3 regions of the Variovorax sp. YR750 genome follow, and region 3 is predicted to be linked to each of the others. Evidence: predicted binding sites of a transcription regulator. Region 3 holds the regulator's gene; each other region holds the start of a gene.
What was found. The regulator sigma-54, encoded in region 3, starts transcription at its own class of promoters, with help from an activator protein. The targets are predictions, from matches to a motif close to TGGCANGNAANCTGCTTT.
Positions count from the first base shown of each region.

Region 1 (7,021 bases), on a different contig from region 3:
TTCTGCGCGTTGCCGCCCGAGAGCAGCGCGGCCTTCTGCGCGACCGAGCGCACGCCCTGCACGTCGAAGGCGCGCACCGCTTCCTGCGTGTCGCTCTGGATGCGGTTGCGCCGCAGGCGCCACACGGGGCCGTAGCGACCGGTGTGCACGCGGCCGATGGCGTAGTTCTCCGCCACCGAGAGACCTCCCGCGAGCGCGAGCCCGTAGCGGTCGGCCGGAATGGCGGCGATGCCGATGCCACGGCGCACCGATGCGGCCATGGTCTTCAGGTCGCCGTGGCCTTCGAGCCGGATCTCGCCTTCAGTGGCTTCGCCCGGCAGGCCCATGATCGCGCCCGCCAGTTCGCCCTGGCCGTTGCCGCCGACGCCGGCAAGGCCGTAGATCTCGCCCGCGTGCAGTTCGAGGTCCACGCCGTCGAGCACGCGGCGACCTTCGGGTGATGCCGGCGTACGCAGCCCGCGCACCGTGAGGCGAACCGGGCCGCGCTGTGCAGTCGAAGCCTGGAACGCCTGCGTGGCGGCGATCGACTCGCCCACCGTGAGCTTCACCAGCTCGGCCACCGACGCTTCTTCCGGCTTCAGCGTGGCCACCGTGCGCCCGCCGCGCATCACCGTCACGCGGTCGGCATACGTCTTCACGTCTGCCATCTTGTGCGTGACCAGCACCACGGCGGCGCCCTTGCGCGCCAGCCCCTGCACCGTCTGCAGCAGGCGCGCGGCCTCCTGGTCGGTCAGCACGGCCGTGGGCTCGTCGAGGATCAGGATGCGCGCGCCGGCCAGAAGCACCTTGAGGATTTCCACGCGCTGCTGCTCGGCGATCGACAGCGCGTCGACGCGCTTCGACGGATCGATGTCGAAGCCCAGTTCCGCGGCCTTGTTGCGGATGTCGCGCGTGATCTCGCGCAGCCGCTCGCCATGGCTCTGGAACTCGGCCGGCGGCGGTGCGGTGAGCAGGATGTTCTGCGCCACCGTGAACGGCCGCACCAGCTTGAAATGCTGGTGGACCATGCCGATGCGGTGTTTCGCCGCGTCGCGCGGGCCGTCGAATCGCACCGCGTTGTCGTCCACCAGCAGCTGCCCGGCCTCGGGCGCATAGAGCCCGGCTGCGATGTTCATCAGCGACGACTTGCCCGCGCCGTTTTCGCCCAGCAGTGCGTGCACTTCGCCCCAGCGCGCTGCGAAGTGGGCGTCGGTCAGGGCCGCGAAGCCATCGAAGGACTTGCGGATGCCGGTGAGTTCGAGCGCATTGGGCATGAGGTGCTTGGCCTTCGGCTCACTTCTGCGTGACCACGCCCTTGACGAACCAGTCCATCTTCCAGAGGTCGGCATCCGACAGCACGGCGCCCTTGGCCACGCGTTCCTTGCCGTCGCGGTCGGCGAGCGGGCCGGCGTAGATCTGCTTGCCCTTCATGATCGCGTCGCGCTCGGCGGTGATGGTCGCGGCCTTGTCCTTGGGCACCGCGGGGCCGAAGCCGGCGATGTCGGTGCCGCCATCCTTCATCTCGATGAAGGCGCCGTACTGCGCGGGCTTCCAGCCGCCGGCGATGATCTTCTTGAGCTCCGGCGTCAGGAAGCGGTCCCACACCCACACGGAGGAGCACAGCGTGGCCTTGGGCGCGAACTGGCGCAGGTCGCGGTGGTGGCCGGTGCCGTACACGCCGCGCTCCTGCGCGACGATCTGCGGCGTGGGGCTGTCGACGTGCTGGCCGATCACGTCGGCGCCCTGGTCGATGAGTGCGGCAGCCGCCGCGCGCTCCTTCACCGGGTCGTTCCACGCGCCGGTGTAGATCACGTTGACGGTGGCGTTCGGGTTCATCTTCTGCGCGCCGAGCGCGAAGGCGTTGATGGTCCAGTTCACCACGCCGAAGGGGTTGGCCGCGACGAAGCCGAGCTTGCCGGTCTTCGATGCGGCACCGGCGGCCATGCCGCAGAGGTACTGGCTCTCGTAGGTGCGGCCGTAGAACGATTCGAGGTTGCTGCCGTTGGTGGTGCCCGAGCCGTTGAGGAAGGCCACGTCGGGGTACTTGGCGGCCAGGTCCTTGAAGCTGTCGGAGTAGCCGAAGGCGGTGCCGATCACGATGTTGGCGCCGCGCTGAATGAACTTCTCGGCCGCCGGCTTGATGGCCGACGCGTCCTCGGGCACGTTCTCCACGAACTGGATCTTCTGGCCGATCTCCTTCTCGATCTTCACGCGGGCCTCGTCGAAGGCCTGCGTCCAGCCGCCGTCGTTCTTCGGGCCGAAGTAGAGCATCGCGATCTTCGGCTTGTCCTTCAGCGTGAAGCCATCGGCCGCCGCTGCGGGCAGCGAGGTGAAGAACGCGCCGCCGGCCGCGATGGTCATGGCCAGGCCCAGGCCGGGAGTGAGGGTGCGCAGCTGCTGCATGGAACTACCTTTGAGAAGAGGCGTTGAAGAAGAGAGGAGGGGAAAGCAAGAGAGCGGCGCGCGTCACATCATGAAGTTGATGCGAAACACGTTGCCTTCTGGATCGAGCAGCACCGACTGGTACCAGTTGTAGTAGGTGACGTAAGGCGGCTTCACGAGCGTGGCGCCGGCTTCGAGCGCAACGGGCACCATGCGGTCGACGTCGGCCTGGCTGTCGACGTCGATGTTCAGCAGGAACTTCACGCCGCGCGTGTCGGAGAACTCGCTCAGGTGCAGCAGCTCGTAGGCATCGAGGGCGTTGAAGCCGAGGCTCGACTTGCCGGTATCGAGCCCGCGGAAGATCGGCGAGCGGATCGCCTCGATCTCCTCGAAGCCGAAGACGCGCTGGTAGAAGCCGCTGAGCGCGACCACGTCCTTCGCGAAGACGTTGACGTATGACAGATGAGCCATGCGTTCAGGCCGCCACTTTGGTGCCGCCGAAGGTCGTCTGCTTGACGAACTTCGAGGTGAGGTGGTCGCCCGACGAGATGGGCGCGTACTTCGCCTGCTCGCCCGGCGCGAGGCAGCTCGGCAGGCACTCGACCATCGCGTCGTAGTTGGGCTGGTGGAAGAACACCAGCGACTGGCGGCGGTTGGTGCTCGCCACCTCGAAGGGCGGGTTGATCACGCGGTGCAGCGTGGACACCCACTGGTCGTTGGTCCACTGCATCATGAGGTCGGCGATGTTGACCACCAGGCCGCCCTCGACCTGCGGCACGTCGACCCATTGGCCGGCCTTGTTGAACACCTGCAGGCCCTTGTCGTCGGGCAGCACGATCGTGAGGCTGCCGTAGTCGCTGTGCGCGCCCGCGCGCAGCTGGCCGGGCAGCGGCTGCTCGCGCTGCGGCGGGTAGCTCAGCACGCGGAACATGCTGATGTGCTTGTCGATCTTGTCGTCGAAGAAGAACTCGGGCAGCGACAGGCCGAGCGCGAAGACGCGCATCAGCGAGCGCGAGAGATCGCTCATCGCATCGAAGTAGCCCTCGTAGGCTTCGCGGAAGCCGTCGATGGGCGGCCAGCTGTTGGGCTCGAAGTGCGGGCCTGCGGCAGGCCCGCGGTGGTAGTCGTCGTCCGGCACGCTCGAGGGGCCGATGGAGAACGACTCCTTCAGGTCGCCCGGCGCCGCCTCCTCGAGGCTGTAGGAGAGGCCTTCCTCGCCCACGGCGCTGTAGCCGCGCACCGCGTCCTCGCGCGGACGATCGACCTTGCGCTTCTCGCCCAGCGGCATGTCGAAGAACCTGCGCGAGAGCGATGACACGCGCGAGATCAGATCGGGCGAGATGCCGTGGTTCGTGATGACGAGAAAGCCGATGCTGCGGCAGGCCTCGTCGACTTTCTTCGCTACCTCCGCCTTGCCTTCGGCGGTTCCGGCGAAGTAGGGCGCGAGATCGATGATGGGTACGGAAAGCAGGGTCATGGCAGGTTCCTCATGCTTGGCATGCCTTTCGCCATGCAACGTCTGTGCCAGTTGGACCAAATGGACAAAACCCATCCGTCGCGTCAGTATGGTGCGCATTGCCGTGCCGCGAAGACGGTTGCGGCGCAAGGCGATGCATCGCGGCTTTACAGTGGTGCGTTGTCCTGTCCACCGATTCACGACCGAACGAACGAGGGAAGAGCGAGGGAAGATGCCGAAGACCAAAGCACTGGCCGCGAGCGCCAGCAAAGAGATCCCGGTGCGCAAGCGCGCGAAGCCCGCGGTGCGCAGCGCGTCCGCGGTGAACCGCAGGCTGCGGCAGATCGAGGACAAGCGCAGCGCGATCCTCGGTGCCGCGCTGGGACTGTTCTCGCGCTTCGGCCTGCATGGCACGTCCATCGACCAGGTGGCGGCGCGCGCCGACGTTTCGAAGAGCAACCTGCTCTACTACTTCGCGAACAAGGAAGAGCTCTACGTCAACGTGCTGCGCGACCTGCTCGCGCTGTGGCTCGAACCGCTGCGCGGCTTCAGCGCGGAGCAGGACCCGGCCCAGGCCATCGGCGACTACATCCGCCGCAAGCTGGTGATCTCGCGCGACCGGCCCGATGCGTCGCGGCTCTTCTGCCTGGAGATGATCCAGGGCGCACCGCTGCTGCGCGACGAACTCGACCGAGAACTGCGCACGCTGGTGGAGAAGAAATCGGAAGTGATCCGCGCATGGATCGAAGCGGGCAAGCTGGCGCCTGTCGATCCGCATCACCTCATCTTCGCGCTGTGGGCGGTGACGCAGCACTACGCGGACTTCGGCGTACAGGTGCAGGCGCTGTCGGGGCACACGCTGGAAGACGAGGCATTCTTCGAGCGCACGGTGGAGAACGTGCAGCGCATCGTTCTCCAGGGCATCGCGCCGCGCTGAGGCTTACTCCCTCTCCCCTTGGGGAGAGGGAAGGAAAAGAGATCAGTGCTGCTGCGGTGCCGCGATCTCGTGGTACTGCCGGTCGAAGTAGATGAGCCCCTGCGCCGCGCCACCGATGGCGATGGAAACCGCTTCGCAGAACAGCACGTCGTGCGTGCCCGCGCTCGTCGCGTGCACCACGCGGCAGTCGAAGGACACGGCCGCGTCGTCGAGCACCGGCGAACCGGTGGTCTTGCTGCTCCAGCGGGCTGCGGCGAAGCGTTCGTCCATCGGCGTCCTGCCGCCGAAGAGCGCGGACAGCGACTGGTGCCCAGCAGCCAGCACGTTGACGCACAGCACGCCATTCGCCTTGAATGCCGGGTACACCGAGGCCGAACGATTCAGGCACACCAGCAGCGTCGGCGGCTCGTCGGTCACGCTGCAGACTGCCGAGGCAGTGAAGCCCGCGCGGCCCGCGGGACCGTCGGTGGTGATGATGTTGACCGCTGCGCCCAGCCGTGCCATCGCATTGCGGTAGTCGGCCTTCTGCAAGCCGGGGGGAATCGATGCCGATGGGGAGACGGGGTTCGAGGCCATGGCGTTGTGCAGCATGTCGCGCAGCTCCTTCAGGCCAGCAAGCAGGCCTCGTCGAAGGCCAGCCGCGGCAGGCGGCCGAACACCTTCGACGCGTCGCCGTGGCCGAGGTTGATGAGGAAGTTGACGGTCCAGTCGGTGCCCTCGAAGAAGGCCGCGTCGACCTTCGCCTTGTCGAAGCCCGACATCGGACCCGCGTCGAGGCCGACCGCGCGCGCCGCGAGCAGCAGGTAGCCCGCCTGCAGGCTGGCGTTGCGGAAGGCGGTCTCGTGCGCGGCCTCGGGGCTGCCGGTGAACCAGCTGCGCGCGTCGGCATGCGGGAACAGCGTGGGTAGCCTGTCGTAGAACTTGCGGTCCCACGCGGCGATGACCGTGACGGGCGCGGCCATGGTCTTGTCGAGGTTGCCCTTCGACAGGGCCGGCGCGAGGCGCTGCTTGCCTTCGGGTGTGCGCACGAAGACGAAGCGCGCAGGCGAGCAGTTGGCCGAGGTGGGGCCGAGGCTCGCGAGCGAGTAGATCTGTCGCAGCTGCGCGTCGGTGACGGGCTTGGCGGTCCAGCCGTTGTGGGTGCGCGCGCCGGTGAAGAGCAGCGACAGCGCGGCGTCGTCGAGAGTGTTGGTGGAGGTCATGCTGGAACGGCGGGTGCGCTGACCCGCGAAAGAAAGTCGAGCAGGCTGCGGTTGAAGGCTTCCGCCTCGGTCACGCTGTGGGCATGGCCGCCGTGCGGCACGAAGTCGAGCGTGACGTCGCGCATGCCGTCGGCCAGGCGTTGGGAGCAGGTCCAGGGCACGAGTGTGTCGTCCCTGGCCGCTGCAATCAGTGCGGGTGCGGCGATGTCGGCGAGGCGTGCGTCGACGTCGAATGCCCGAAGGGCGGCGATGCGCGCCCTCATGTTGGCTTCGCCCGGAAAGTGCGCGAAGGCGTGATCGACTTCGTCGGCCACGCGCTGCGCGTTCCCCGCGGCCCAGGCGGCGGGGTAAAGGAAGATCGGCTGTGCTTCGACATACGCGCGCGGTCCGCACGCGCCCAGCAGTGCGAGCCGTGCATCGAAGCAGCGCGCCGAATGCGGATTGGGCGTCGACCACGCATTGACGAGCGCGAGGCTCGCGATGCGCGAAGGTGTGTCGAGCGCGAGCTGCAACCCGACGAGGCCACCGAGCGCGTGGCCTGCGAAGTGGCACTGCGAAGTGTTCGTCGCGTCGAGGATCTCGATCACGTCCCGGGCCATGTCCGCGATGGCATAGGCCTCGGGCAACGCGGCGGGGCTGCGGCCCGTGCCGCGCTGGTCGTAGGCGATGACTCGGTACCCGGCGACGATCAGCGCGCCGAGCTGCGGCTGCCAGAACCCGGCGGAACCGCCGAGGCCCGACGACAGCAGCACCGTGGCTGCCGCGCCGGACGGTCCGTGCACCTCGTAGTGCAGGGCGCTCATGAAGCTCAGGCCTTCTTGCCGACGTGTGCGATCGAGGCGATCTCGATCAGCGCATCGGGCTTCACCAGGCCGCACTGGATGCAGTAGCGCGCGGGCTTGGTGCCGGGGAAGAACTCGGCGTACACCGCGTTGATCTTCGCGTAGTCGGCCCAGTCCTTGAGCATGATCTGGTTGAAGGTCACGTCGTCCATGGTGCCGCCGGCAGCCTCGACCACGCCCTTGATGGTGGTGAGCACGTGGCGCGCCTGCGCGCTGGCGTCAC
Region 1 is NZ_FOBJ01000016.1:127,231-134,251, forward strand. Features, by position in the region: gene BMY35_RS28715 (ABC transporter ATP-binding protein) at 1-1,253, opposite strand, end outside; gene BMY35_RS28720 (BMP family ABC transporter substrate-binding protein) at 1,273-2,382, opposite strand; gene BMY35_RS28725 (VOC family protein) at 2,446-2,832, opposite strand; gene BMY35_RS28730 (isopenicillin N synthase family dioxygenase) at 2,837-3,838, opposite strand; gene rutR (HTH-type transcriptional regulator RutR) at 4,050-4,754, shown strand; gene rutF (NADH-dependent FMN reductase RutF) at 4,797-5,345, opposite strand; gene BMY35_RS28745 (malonic semialdehyde reductase) at 5,360-5,956, opposite strand; gene rutD (pyrimidine utilization protein D) at 5,953-6,759, opposite strand; gene rutC (pyrimidine utilization protein C) at 6,765-7,021, opposite strand, start outside.
Region 1: BMY35_RS28730 (isopenicillin N synthase family dioxygenase) is a predicted target of sigma-54. The motif match lies at 3,871-3,888, and genes of this name have one in related genera.

Region 2 (7,021 bases), on a different contig from region 3:
GACCGGCGCGATGCGGTTCTGGTTGAAGAGCTCCGGGAAGAGCCGCATCATCATCTTGCGGTTCTCGAGCATGTAGCTCACGCCGCTGGGCACCCGCAGGTTGTCTTCGAGCACGTAGTACTCGCCGTTGCCCGAGGCATCGGGGGCACGCACGATGTCGATGCCGGAGATGTTCGAGTAGACGTTGTGCGGCACGTTCACGCCCATCATCTCGGGGCGGAACTGGGCGTTGTTCAGGATCTGCTCGGCCGGGATGATGCCGGCCTTGATGATTTCCTGGTCGTGGTAGACATCGTGAAGAAAGCGGTTGAGCGCCGTGACGCGCTGCACCAGCCCTTTTTCCATGCTCGCCCACTCGTGGGCGGGAATGATGCGAGGCAGCAGGTCGAACGGTATGAGCCGCTCGGTGCCGGAGCCGTCCTCGTCCTTGGCGCCGTACACCGCGAAGGTGATGCCGACCCGGCGGAAGATCATTTCCGCCTCTTCGCGTCGCGAACGCATCACCTCACCGGGTTGCTTCGCGAGCCATTGGTCGTAGCGCTTGTAATGCTGTCGGATCGCAGCTCCAGCGTAGGGAAGCTGCTCGTACATCTCGTCAAATTTGTGCATGGAACGACCAATCTCCTTGAGTTCATAGCTTAGCAAGTTCAGGGCCAGTAGAACCCCTGATGCCAAGGCCGGAGACGGGTCGGATGATCTTTCCGCGCTCAGGTCGCGGGGCCCTCCTCGCTCGTTTCCTGCTTCTTGCGGGGCGACAGAAATTCCTTGATGCGCTCCCCGCTCTCGTCGCCGTAGAGGCTGGCCAGGAAGGACTCGCGCTCGGCCTCGAGTTGCTCGCGCCGGCTGCGTCCGCGCGCTGAATACACCAGCTGCTTGATGCGCGCCTGCACCTCGAACGGGCCGCGCGCGAGTTGCTGTGCCCAGGCGAGAGCCGTGGCGCAGGCTTCCCCGTGCGGCACGACCTTGTTGACCACGCCCAGCTCGTGCAGCCGCCCGGCGGTGCAAGGCGTGCCGTCGAGCAGCATCTCGAGCGCGGCCTGCGGCGGCAGCGCGCGCACGAGCGAATCGGTGCCGCCGCCATCGGGCGACAGGCCGACGTTGACGTACGACATCGCGAACTTCGCGTCCTCGGCGGCCACGATCAGGTCGCAGGCCAGGCACAACGAGAAGCCGCCGCCCATCGCCGCGCCCTCCACCGCCGCGATGACGGGCTGGGGCGCCTCCTGTATCGCCATGATCCATTCGTGCAGCGCGCCGATGTGGCCGTGCTGCTCGGAGGCCGGCAGCTTGCGTTGCCGCGCAAGGCGGCGGAGGTCGCCGCCGCCGCTGAAGTGTTCGCCCTCGCCGCACAGGACGATGGCGCGCACCGTGCGAAAGCCCGAGGTGGCCCGCATCGCCTTGGCGGCTGCCCGATAGACCGACGGATTGATCGCATTGCGCGCCGTCGGATTGCTCAGCGTGAGCACGAGCACCGGGCCTTCACGGTGCATCTTGAGCCGCGCGCCCGGCGCAGGCGCGGCGCTCACGCTGGTGATGGCCGGAACCGCTGTCGTCATGAAACGCCCCCCGCAGTCATGCCCCACCTGAAGCGTGGACGGTTGTACATGTTGCCCCCTGGTTGTCGAGTTGTAGCCAAACGATACAACGCGGAAGGCCCCCGCGTGGATTCATAAAAAGAGTACTTTCAAGCTACTTTTGACAATTAGTTCACGATTTCAAGAATCCGGCGGCTCCGACGGAGACGAGCGATGCTGCCAATACCGGGCGCGGCGCTCGCGCTCGCAGGCCACCTCGGCGGGACGGGCGCTGCTCCAATGCGCGGCGCCGCAACGGGTGTTCTCGACCAGCTGCACGCCCCGGTCCAGGTAGCGCGCGACCACCTCCGGCGCCGGATGGCCGAAGCGGTTGCGGTACCCCGCCTGCACGAGCGCGATGCGAGGCTGGACCGCGTCGAGAAACGCTTCGCCCGACGAGGTCCTGCTGCCATGGTGCGGTGCCAGCAGCACGTCGGCGCGCAGCAGTTGCGGCGTGCGCATGACAAGCGCGGTTTCCTGCAGCCGCTCGATGTCACCGGCCAGCAGCGCCGATGCGCGCCCGTTGTCGATGCGCACCACACACGACACGGCATTGGGTTTGGTGAAGCTCCTGTAGTCGCTCTCGAACGGATGCAGCACCTCGAAGCGCACGCCATCCCAGGTCCACGCCTGCCCGGCCTCGCAGCGCCGTGCCGGGCGCACCGCCTGCAGTGGGTGCGCGGCCTCGATGGAGCTCAGCAGCGCGGCGCCCGGCTGCATCGCGAGCACTGCGGGCGCGCCGCCGATGTGATCGGCATCGCGATGGCTCACCACCAGCGTGTCGAGGCGCTCGCCGTAGGCCCGCAGCAGCGGCACGAGCACGCGATGGCCCGCGTCGCTCTCCAGGCTGTAGCGCGGACCGGCGTCGTAGAGCAGGCTGTGCGTGGCGGTGCGCACCAGCACCGCGTTGCCCTGGCCCACGTCGGCCGCGAGCAGTTCGAACTCGCCCACCGCGGGCCGGGGTGCCTGCCACAGCAGCACCGGCAGGAGCAGAGGAACGCCGAGGCTGCGCAGCGACCACGGCAGCCGCATCGCCAGCAGTGCACCACCGCCCACGCCGCAGGCGGCCATCCACAGCGGAGGCGCCGCCATAGACAGCGTGGCATGCGGCAGGCCGGCCAGCCATTGCAGCATGAGCGCCAGCGCATGCACGGCCCAGGTCGCGAGATCCCACAGCGTGGGAACGAACACGCCGAGCATGGCAAGCGGCGTGATGACGAGCGTAACCCACGGAATCGCCACGGCATTGGCCAGCAGCCCGACCAGCGACACCTGCTGGAACAGCAGCAGGCTCAAGGGCGTGATCGCCAGCGTGATGGTCCATTGCTCGCGGAAGAACCGGAGCATGCGCACGGCCGCGCCGGCCTTCTGCCCGTCAGACGGCCCATCCGTGGCGAAGAGCACGCCCACCGCCACGAAGCTCAGCCAGAAGCCGGCCTGCATCAGGGCCCACGGGTCGAGCGCGACCACCACGGCGGCCGTCAGCAGCCACACGTTCGGCCACGGCCAGCGCCGGCCCGTGAGGCGCAACAGCCCGACAGTCGCCAGCATCCAGACCGTGCGCTGCGCGGGCACGCCCCAGCCGCTGAAAAGCGCGTAGAGCGTGGCCAGCAGCACGCCGCCGACCAGCGCGGCCTGCTGCGCGGGCAGACACAGCATCAGCCGCGTGCTCCGCCGCCAGAGCAGGCCCACGGCATGGGCCGCCAGCCAGGCGAACATCGTGACGTGGAGGCCCGAGATCGACATCAGGTGCGCCACGCCCGTGGCGCGGAACACGTCCCAGCCCGCACGGTCGATGGCACCCTGGTCGCCGGTGACCAGGGCCGCGATCACGCCAGCCCTGGCGCGGTCCGGCACGCGCTCGAAGACGGCATCGCGCACCGCCTCGCGGGCTCTCTCGACGGGATGCCACCAGGTGCTTTCCAGCAGCACGGGAGCATCGTCGCGCGCGCCTGTTCGTACATGGCCGCTGGCGTGGAGGCCCTGCTCCCACATCCAGAGCTCGCTGTCGAAACCGTGGGGGTTGCGGTTGCCGTGGGGTGCTCTCAGGCGCACTGTGAGCTGCCATCGCTCGCCGGCGTGCGGAGAGCGGTTGGCGTCCGTCGACGGCATCGGGCTCCCGGAAGACCGGCTCCACAGGCTGGAACCGTCGGCGTACCAGCCGAGGGCGATGCGATCGGGTACGGCAGGTCGTCCGGCGATTTCCGGGTCGGCCCAGCGCGCGGACTCGACATCGAGACGAAACCGCGTTCCGGCTTCGCTGCGCTGCGGCATCTCCGACACGACGCCCGTGAGCCGGAGGTCGCGCCCTTCGAGCGACGGGTCGAGCGCGCCGTCCAGGTAGGCCGTCGCGCGCCATCCCGCAAGCCCCGCTCCAATCATCGCGCCACATGCGAAGGCGACGATCACGAGCGCCCTGCCCGGCATGCGCCGCCACCATGCAGCGGCGACGCCGAGGGCCGACAAGCCCATGTAGATCCATGCCGGCCAGAGCGCTTCCTGCTGCAACTGCAAGGCCGCCCCGACGAGCGAACCACCCAGTGCGGCGAACGCGCGAGCCCCGCCCACGGCACTGCCGGACGCACGCGACGGCGTCATCGGACGACTCCCGAAACCATGATGCAAACCCTCCCCAGACTCACGCTCAGTGGCGCGTTAATTGCTAAGCATCTGGGCTAGTATGCGTCTCACCAAAGACATCTTCTCGATGCAATCTGCCAGCTCTGCACACAAAAACGCATGTCCATTCACGCCGCTCTCCACCACGTCACCCACTACAAGTACGACCGCCTGGTGCAGCTGGGCCCGCAGGTCGTGCGCTTGCGGCCCGCGCCGCATTGCCGCAGCAACGTCATCTCGTATTCGCTGCGCGTCGAGCCGGCCGAGCACTTCGTCAACTGGATGCAGGACCCGTTCGCCAACTACCAGGCGCGGCTCGTGTTTCCCGAGAAGACGCGCGAGTTCAAGGTCACTGTCGACCTCGTGGTCGAGATGGCGGTCTACAACCCCTTCGACTTCTTCCTCGAGCCGCAGGCCGAGAACTTCCCCTTCAAGTACAAGCCCTCGCAGGCCGAGGAGCTCGCGCCCTACCTCGTGGCCGACCCGGTCACGCCGCTGCTGCAGGCCTACCTCGACAAGATCGACCGCAAGGAGCAGCGCACCATCGACTTCCTGGTCGGCATCAACCAGCAAGTCCAGAAGGATGTCAACTACCTGATCCGCATGGAGCCCGGCGTGCAGACGCCGGAAGAAACGCTCACCAACGGCAGCGGCTCCTGCCGCGACTCGGGCTGGCTGCTGGTGCAACTGCTGCGCCACTGCGGACTGGCCGCGCGCTTCGTCTCGGGCTACCTGATCCAGCTCACGCCCGACGTGAAGGCGCTCGACGGCCCGAGCGGCACCACCGTCGACTTCACCGACCTGCACGCCTGGTGCGAGGTGTTCCTGCCCGGCGCCGGATGGATCGGCCTCGACGCCACTTCGGGCCTGCTGGCCGGCGAAGGCCACATTCCGCTGGCCTGCACGCCCACGCCTTCGAGCGCCGCGCCCATCGAGGGCGGAGTCGACGAATCCGAGGTCGAGTTCGGCCACGAGATGAAGGTGACGCGCATCTACGAATCGCCACGCGTCACCAAGCCCTACACCGAAGACCAGTGGGCCGAGGTGCTGGCCCTGGGCGACGCGGTCGATGCGCGCCTGAAGGCCGGCGACGTGCGCCTGACCATGGGCGGCGAGCCCACCTACGTGGCCACCACCGACCGCGACGCGCCCGAGTGGAACACCGACGCGCTCGGCCCTACCAAGCGCGGCTACGCCACCGAGCTCGTGCACAAGCTGCGCGCCGAATACGGCCAGGGCGGCTTCCTGCACTTCGGCCAGGGCAAGTGGTATCCGGGCGAGCAGCTGCCGCGCTGGGCGCTCTCGATCTTCTGGCGCGCCGACGGCCAGCAGCTGTGGCACGACCCGGCCCTCTTCGCCGACGAGCGCTTTCCCACGCACTACACGAGCGAGGACGCGCGCCGCTTCACCAACCTGCTCGCGCAGAAGCTGGGGCTGACCGAGCGCTACATCCAGCCGGGCTACGAGGACATCTACTACTACCTCTGGCGCGAACGCCGCCTTCCCGTCAACGTCGACCCTTTCGACTCGAAGCTCGACGACGAACTCGAACGCGTGCGCCTGCGCCGCGTGTTCACGCAGAAGCTCGACGCGGTGATCGGCTACATGCTGCCCATCGAGCCCGGCAACGCGAACGGTGATGCTCCCGCGCTCGCGGGTCCGGCCTGGAAGACCGGCCCCTGGTTCCTGCGCGACGACAGGCTCTATCTCATTCCGGGCGACTCGCCCATGGGCTACCGCCTGCCGCTCGACTCGCAGCCGTGGGCCAGCAAGGGCGACTACCCCTACCTGATCGAACGCGACCCCACCGCGCCGCGCGGCGCGCTGCCGAGCTCTGCCGACTACCGTGCGCGCTATGCCGTGGGCACGGGTGAAATTGGCAGCGCGGGCGCAGACCTCGGCGCCGTGCCCTACGCCTTCGGCACGCCGCCCGTCGTGCCCTCTGCATTGCGCATGCAGACGCCGGGCGCCGCGAGCGACGGTGAAGGCGACGGCACGGACGACAACGACGACGCCGACTCCCTTTCGGCCCGCCAGCCCCGTCGCGGCGAATCGGCCCACTGGATCACTCGCACCGCGCTGTGCGTCGAAGTGCGCGACCCGCGCCGCGCCAACGGCCCCGCCGCCGAGAAGAAGGGCGATGCCTCGGGCGTGCTCTACGTCTTCATGCCGCCGCTGGCCCGACTGGAGGACTATCTCGACCTCGTGGCCGCCGTGGAAGCCACCGCGCGCGACCTGGGCGTGCGCATCGTGATGGAAGGCTATCCGCCGCCGCGCGACCCTCGCCTGAAGATGCTGCAGGTCACGCCCGACCCGGGCGTGATCGAGGTCAACATCCATCCGGCGCACAACTGGAAGGAACTGGTCGACCACACCGAGTTCCTCTACAACGCCGCCTTCGAAACCCGCCTGTCGGCCGAGAAGTTCATGACCGACGGCCGCCACACCGGCACCGGCGGCGGCAACCACTTCGTGCTGGGCGGAGCCACGCCCGCCGACAGCCCCTTCCTGCGCCGGCCGGAGCTGCTGGCCAGCCTGCTGCTGTACTGGCACAACCATCCGTCGCTGAGCTACCTGTTCTCGGGCATGTTCATCGGCCCGACGAGCCAGGCGCCGCGCGTGGACGAGGCGCGCAACGACCAGGTCTACGAGCTGGAAATCGCGCTGAAGGAAATCGCGAAGAACCGCGAGATCTACGGCCAGAACATGCCGGCGTGGCTGGTCGACCGCACGCTGCGCAACATCCTGATCGACGTGTCGGGCAACACACACCGCAGCGAGTTCTGCATCGACAAGCTCTACTCGCCCGACTCCAGTACCGGCCGCCT
Region 2 is NZ_FOBJ01000010.1:63,183-70,203, forward strand. Features, by position in the region: gene BMY35_RS20605 (circularly permuted type 2 ATP-grasp protein) at 1-609, opposite strand, end outside; gene BMY35_RS20610 (oxepin-CoA hydrolase, alternative type) at 708-1,556, opposite strand; gene BMY35_RS20615 (DNA internalization-related competence protein ComEC/Rec2) at 1,716-4,172, opposite strand; gene BMY35_RS20620 (transglutaminase family protein) at 4,314-7,021, shown strand, end outside.
Region 2: BMY35_RS20620 (transglutaminase family protein) is a predicted target of sigma-54. The motif match lies at 4,223-4,240, and genes of this name have one in related genera.

Region 3 (7,021 bases):
CTGGGCATGGGCGCCGGCGGGCTGGTCTTCGCGATCGCGGCGCTGGCAGGGCTGCAGGCGGCGTTTCTCGCGGTGCCGGCGCTGTACCTGGCGATCAAGGGGCTGGGCGGCGCTTATCTCGTCTACCTCGGCTTTCGCATCTGGCGTGGCGCGCGGCAGCCGCTGGCCGTGGCGCAGGAGGCCGTCGATTCCTCGCAGCGCCCGCAGGGTCGCGGCAAGCGCACCTTCCTGCTGGGCCTGGCCACGCAGGTGAGCAACCCGAAGACGGCGGTGGTCTACGCGAGCATCTTCGCGGCCTTCCTGCCGCGCGAGGTGCCGCTGGTGCTGGCGCTGGCCGTGCCGGCAGTCATCTTCTGCATCGAGACGGGCTGGTATTCGATCGTCGCGCTGGCGCTGTCCTCTGCGGCGCCGCGCTCGGCCTACCTGCGCTACAAGGTCTGGATCGACCGCGCGGCAGGCGGCGTGATGGGCCTGCTGGGCCTTCGGCTCGTGTGGTCGGCCGTGCGCGGCGGCCACTGAGCGGCGTCGAGGCTCAGAGCAGGCTCTCCGGCGTCAGCGGCGCCAGGATCTCGAGCATGGTCCGGTCCCAGAAGCCGGAGTCGGGCTCCTCGGTCAGCACGGTGAGCTTGCCGGCGTCGTCGCTGACCCATTCGATGCGCGACTCGTTGCTGCTCTCGGCGAAGCGCAGCCTGTAGGCGCCCTGCTGCTTGAGCACGTCGATGAGCTTGAGCGCCTGCTGCGCCATCTCGGGGCTGCGGATGAAGAGGCCGATCTCGGTGTTGTGCGTTTCTGAGCGCGGGTCGAAATTCATCGAGCCGACGAAAAGAATGCGCCGGTCGATCACCGCCGACTTGGCGTGCAGCCTGCCCACCGAGGTGCCGAAGAGCCCCAGCCGCACGCTGCGCCGGGTGCGGTTGGTGCTCAGCTCGTAGAGGTCGGCGCCCAGCTTGAGCATGTCGGGGCGGTAGCGGCGGTAGGCGGTGTGCACCAGCGGCTCGTCGGTGGCGGCCAGCGAGTTGGTGACCACGCTGATCTTCACGTTGCGGCCGCGGATCTCGCGCATCACCTCCAGCCCCGAGGGGCCCGGGATCAGGTAGGGCGAGACGATGGTCACGTCCGAGCGGGCGCGGCGCATCTGCTCGACCACGTTGTAGCGCACGCTGTCCACGTCGAGCAGCGGCACGCCGCCGTAGGAAGCGGTCTTGCCGATCACGCGCTCGGGCGAATCGGCGTATGCCTCGGCGGTGGTCCAGATCAGGCCGAGCTTGCCGGCGTCCAGGTCTTCCGCCATCGGGCTGTAGCCGAGCAGGTCGTTGGGCGCGGGCCTCGGAGGCGGCGGCGTGGTGTCGGGGCCGGTGGCGAGCTCGAAGCGTTGCTGCAGCTCCTCGCGCGACAGGCCGGTGCTCGCCACCGACTGGATCGGCCGCACGTAGACGCTGTTCCAGTACTGGTCGAAGAGACTGCCCAGGCGCGGGATGAGCGCGCCTGTGACGAAGGTATCGAGGTCGATGAAGTTCTCGCCCGCGGTGCGCCTGAAGTACTGGTTGCCGATGTTGCGCCCGCCCGCCACCGCCATCGCGCCGTCGGCGATGAACAGCTTGTTGTGCATGCGCCGGTTGACGCGGCTGAAGTCGAAGAGCGAGGCGGTGAAGCGCTTCAGCAGGCTGCCGCGCCCGGCCGGGAACGGGTTGAACAGCCGCAGCTCCACATTGGGCGTGGCGGCGAGGCCCAGCAGCAGCTCGTCTTCGCCGGAGGTGTAGAGGTCGTCCATCAGCAGCCGCACGCGCACGCCGCGCAGGGCGGCGTCGCGCAGGGTGCGCAGCAGGTAGCGGCCGGTCTCGTCGTTCTCGATCTGGTAGTACTGCACGTCGAGCGTGCGCTGCGCGCGGCGGGCCAGCTGGATGCGGGTGTCGAAGGCGAAATCGCCGCCGGGCATCAGGCGGAAGCCGCTCAGGTCGGGGTCGGGCTGGGAAGCCAGCGCGATCTTGCCGAGGGCGGTGTCGGCCGAGACGGTCATGGCCCTGGTGGGCGTGCGCGGCGCCTCGTCGGGCAGCGTGGCGCAGCCTGCGAACAGCAGCACCGCCACCATGGCGAAGACCCAATGCCCACAGCGCGACATCAGGCCCCGGCTCATCGGCGGTGTCTTTCTACAGGGCTTTGCGCAGGTTGGCGGGAGCGATGCGAAGCGCCTCGCGGTACTTGGCGACGGTGCGGCGCGCGCACTCGATGCCCTGTTCCTTCAGCATCTCGGAGATCTGGCTGTCCGACAGCGGCTTCTTCACGCTCTCGGAGCCGACGAACTGCTTGATGAGCGCGCGCACCGCGGTGCTCGACGCATTGCCGCCGGTCTCGGTGCCCAGCGCCGAGCCGAAGAAGTACTTGAGCTCGACCGTGCCGAAGGGCGTGGCCATGTACTTGGCGGTGGTCACGCGCGAGATGGTCGACTCGTGCAGGCCCAGCTCGTCGGCGATCTCGCGCAGCACCAGCGGGCGCATGGCCAGCTCGCCGTGCACGAAGTAGCTCTTCTGCCGCTCGACGATGGCGTTGCTCACGCGCAGGATGGTGTCGAAGCGCTGCTGGATGTTCTTGATGAACCAGCGCGCCTCCTGCAGCCGCTGCGACAGCGCCTGGCTGCCCTCGCCCTTGTGCGACTTGAGCGCGCCGGCGTAGATGTCGTGCACGCGCAGGCGCGGCATCACCTCGGGGTTGAGCATGACGCGGAACTTCACGTTCGTGCCGCGCCCGGTCTTGGTGACGATCACGTCGGGAATGATGATGTTGCGCTCGACGTCGACGAAGCTGCGGCCCGGCTTGGGCTCCAGCCGCGCGATGATCTGCAGCGCCGAGCGCACCAGGTCCTCGTTGCTGCGGGTGAGCGTGGCCAGGCGCTTGAAGTCGCGGCGCGCGAGCAGCTCCATCGGCTGCTTGCAGATGGCGATGGCGGTCTTGCGGACCTGCTCCTCTTCCTCGGTCTCGTCCTCGCTGGCCATGGCGCGCAGCTGGATGCTCAGGCATTCGCCGAGGTCGCGCGCGCCGACGCCGGCGGGCTCCAGGCTCTGCAGCAGGCCGAGCGCCACCTGGAAGTGGTGCACCAGGTCGTCGAACTGGTCGTTGTCGTCGCCGGCCAGGCCCGAGGCCAGGGCGGGCAGCGAGTCTTCGAGGTAGCCGTCGTCGTTGAGCGATTCGATCAGGAAGCGCAGCGCGGCGCTGTCGTTCTCGTCGAGGCGCAGGCTCAGCGCCTGGCGATGCAGGAAGGACTGCAGCGACTCCTGGCTGCGCGCGAGCTCGGTGGCGTCGGCGCGCTCGTCGTCGCCCAGGTTGTTCTGGCGCGCGGGCGCGTCGCTGCCCCATTCGCTGTCGTCGGGCGCCATGTCGACGGTGCCGTCGCCTTCCCAGTCGGGCTCGCGCTCGGAGATGTCGGCGGCGGGGCCGTCGGTGTCGGCCGTACTGGTGACGGTTTCGGTGGAAGCAGTGGAGGCGCTGCTGGCGGCCGGCGAAGCGAAGTCGCCCTCGCCGTCCCCGCCTTCACCACCATCACCGCCTTCATCGCGCGGAACCGGGGCATCGGCCGTGTCGAGCCCGAATTCCTCGCGCGCCGCTTCTTCCGCGGTGCGCTCGAGGAACGGGTTCTCGTCGAGCATCTGCTCCACCTCCTGGCTCAGTTCGAGCGTGGAGAGTTGAAGCAGCCTGATCGACTGCTGCAGCTGTGGCGTCAGCGCCAGATGCTGCGAAACGCGAAGGGACAGCCCTTGCTTCATGGTGGAAACCGCCCCCGCGCCTTACATGCGGAAGTGCTCGCCCAGGTACACCCTGCGTACCTCGGCGTTGTCGACGATCTCCGAAGGCGTGCCTTGTGCCAGCACATGCCCGTCGCTGATGATGAAGGCGTGATCGCAGATGCCCAGCGTCTCGCGCACGTTGTGATCGGTGATGAGCACGCCGATGCCGCGCTCCTTCAGGAAGCTGATGATCCGCTGGATCTCGATCACCGCAATCGGGTCGATGCCGGCGAAGGGCTCGTCCAGCAGGATGAAGCGCGGCTGCGTGGCCAGCGCGCGCGCGATCTCGACGCGGCGGCGCTCGCCGCCCGACAGCGCGAGCGCGGGCGAATCGCGCAGGTGGTCGACGCGCAGGTCGGCCAGCAGCTCGGACAGGCGCTCCTCGATGTGCGGCTTCGACAGCGGGGCCATCTTGCCGTTCGCGTCGGGCTCCATCTGCAACTCGAGCACGGCGCGCACGTTCTCCTCGACCGTGAGCTTGCGGAAGATCGAGGCTTCCTGCGGCAGGTAGCTCAGGCCCATGCGGGCGCGGCGGTGGATCGGCATGTGGGCGATGGGCTCGCCGTCGATGGTGATGTCGCCGGCATCGGCGCGCACCAGACCCACGATCATGTAGAACGACGTGGTCTTGCCGGCGCCGTTGGGGCCGAGCAGCCCGACGACTTCGCCCTTCTGTACGTCGAGCGAGACGTCCTTCACGACCGTGCGGCTGCCGTAGCTCTTCTTCAGGCCGCGCGCGACCAGGCGGCTGCCCGGGGCGCCGTTGACGTCCTGCGTTCCTGCGGATTCGATCACTTGCGGGTATCTCCCTGGTCACTGCCGAGCGTGGTGCTCTGGCGCAGGCCCTTGCCGGGTGCCGGGGTGGGCGCCGGCGGCGGCGCCTTCGCGCCGGCGGCCGGGGCCGAGGCGCCGGCCGCAGGGGCTGTGGCGGCCTTGGGGGTCAGGATGGTCCTGACGCGCCCGCCCGGGGCCGAGGCGTTGACGGCGGTATTCGGCGGCACGGTGGAACCGTTGACGGTGTAGGTGTCGTTGCTCTGGTCGTAGACGATCAGCGCGCCCTGGCTCTCGTCGTTCGGCGTGGCGCCCAGCAGCCGGCGCATGGTGGCGTTGCGGATGAACTTGACGTTGTCGGCGCGGCTGTCGTACTCGATCACTTCCGACTCGCCCTCGATCCACTCGTCGGGCGCGTTGCGCTTCTGCTTGTAGTAGGCCCGCTTGCCGGGTGCCGCCGTGACCACGCCGTACTGGTAGCCCTCGGCGTCCTGGCGCACGTCCAGCCGCGCGCCGCGGATGATGATCGTGCCCTTTGTCACCAAAACGTTGCCGGTGAACACGCTGGTCTGCTTCAGGTCGTCGTAGCGCATCGCGTCCGACTCGATGTTCATCGGCTTGGAGCGGTCGGCGGTCTCGGCCAGGGCACCCGAGGCGAAGCCGGCCAGCAACAGCGCGCCGGCAGCCAGCCGGCTGACGCGACGAAGGAAGGGGGTGGTGGGGTAAGAGTGCAATGTCATAGAGGCACGAAACTTGCTCGGCATTGTATGCGTCTGAGTGCTTCTGCCCCGCACGCACAGATGAAAAAGCCCGCCTAGGCGGGCTTGACTTTCGCTCTGGTTTGCTACCAGAAACAGCGTGAATCCAAGGGCTCAGCCCTTCTTTGCTTCGCCGATCAAATAGTTCACGACCTGAAGCACTTTGGTCATGTTGCCGGCGGTCTCGCCGTCCACGTACCAGCGGCCTGCCACGGCCATCGCAGGCACGCCGGCCACCTTGTAGGCGTCGGTCAGCTGCGAGGCGCGCTTGGCCTTGCTGGCCACGCCGAAGGAGGTGAAGGTTTCCTTGAACTTGGCGGCATCCAGGCCGTTGGCGGTGGCCCAGGCAATGATGTTGGCGTCGCCGTTCACGTTCTGGCGCTGGGCGTGGATCGCGTTGAACACCTTCGGCTGGTATTCGTCGACCTTGCCCATGGCTTCGAGCGTGTAGTACAGGCGCTGCTTGGCCTCGACGTCGTTGCCCACGAAGGGAACGGGGATGCGGCGGAAGGCGACTTCCTTCGGCACCGTCTTGATCCAGGCTTCCAGCGACGGCTCGAAGTCGTTGCAGTGCGGGCAGTTGTACGAGAAGAACTCGACCACCTCGATCTTGCCGGCGGGCGCGTCGACCGGCACCCGCTTGTCGAGCACCAGGTACTCGGAGCCGGCCTTGGGCACGCGCGCCTGGGCGTGTGCCGGGTTGGCGGCCAGGGACAGCAGTCCGAGCGAAGTGGCGGCCAGCGAAAAGTCACGACGTTTCATTGAAAGAGCTCTCCAGTTATTACGGCAGACTGAGCCGGCGCGCGGCGGGGAGTTCCCCCGCATCCGGCGCGCCCGAGGCTGTGGATGGTGGCGGCAAACGCCGCGCAGCGAAGCTTAGGGGCTATTCGTGTCGGTTGCCGGCCGGATGGCGTCCGGTCAGCGCTGCACGCGGACCAGCGCCGAATCCATCCCGCCGCCGTCGAGCCGCTCCTTCAGGCGGTCGGCGTCGTCCTTCTTGTTGAAGGGGCCGGCACGCACGCGGTAGACGGTGCGGCCCGCCTGCTCGCGCTCGGTGACCTTGGCTTCGACGCCCATCAGCGACAGCTTGGCCCGCTGCGCCTCGGCGTCCTCGGTGGTGCGGAAGGCGCCGGCCTGCACGAAGTACATGAACGGATCGGGGCCGGAGCTGCTGCCGGCGTTGCTGCCGCTGCTCGGCGCGGCCGACGCGGTGGTCGTGCTGCCGGAGCCGGAAACGCTGCCCGAGCGGGCGCGGGCCAGGTCGCCCAGCGGATCGTTCGACGGCGGCAGGGCGTTGGCCTCGGCCGGCACCGGCGCGGGGCGCGGCTTGGGCGCCACCACCACGGGCACCGGCGGCGCGGTGTTGGGCGAAGCGGTGGCCGGAGCCGCGGCGGTGTTGCCGGTGGCCGGCTCGCCGGTGATGGGGTTGACCGGGCCGGCCGGAGCGGCCGGGGCCGCCGGCTTGGGAGCGCCTGCCTTGCCGGCCAGCGGCGCGTTCGGGTCCCAGTCGCGGTTCTTGCGGGCTTCGGCCTCGTCCTGCTCGGCGCCGCCGCGCTGCGTCTTGGTCACGAACGGGATCGGCACCTTGGTCACGTAGACCGCGATGCCCAGCGCGACGCCCAGGCCGAGCACCAGCCCGATGATCAGGCCGATGACGATGTTGCCGCGTTGACTTCTTGTCTTCTTCATGGTGAGGGAGTTCACATCTTGCTC
Region 3 is NZ_FOBJ01000011.1:143,839-150,859, reverse strand. Features, by position in the region: gene BMY35_RS22520 (LysE family translocator) at 1-519, shown strand, start outside; gene BMY35_RS22515 (phospholipase D family protein) at 533-2,134, opposite strand; gene rpoN (RNA polymerase factor sigma-54) at 2,148-3,758, opposite strand; gene lptB (LPS export ABC transporter ATP-binding protein) at 3,780-4,574, opposite strand; gene lptA (lipopolysaccharide transport periplasmic protein LptA) at 4,571-5,290, opposite strand; gene BMY35_RS22495 (thiol:disulfide interchange protein DsbA/DsbL) at 5,423-6,070, opposite strand; gene BMY35_RS22490 (SPOR domain-containing protein) at 6,227-6,997, opposite strand; gene argS (arginine--tRNA ligase) at 7,009-7,021, opposite strand, start outside.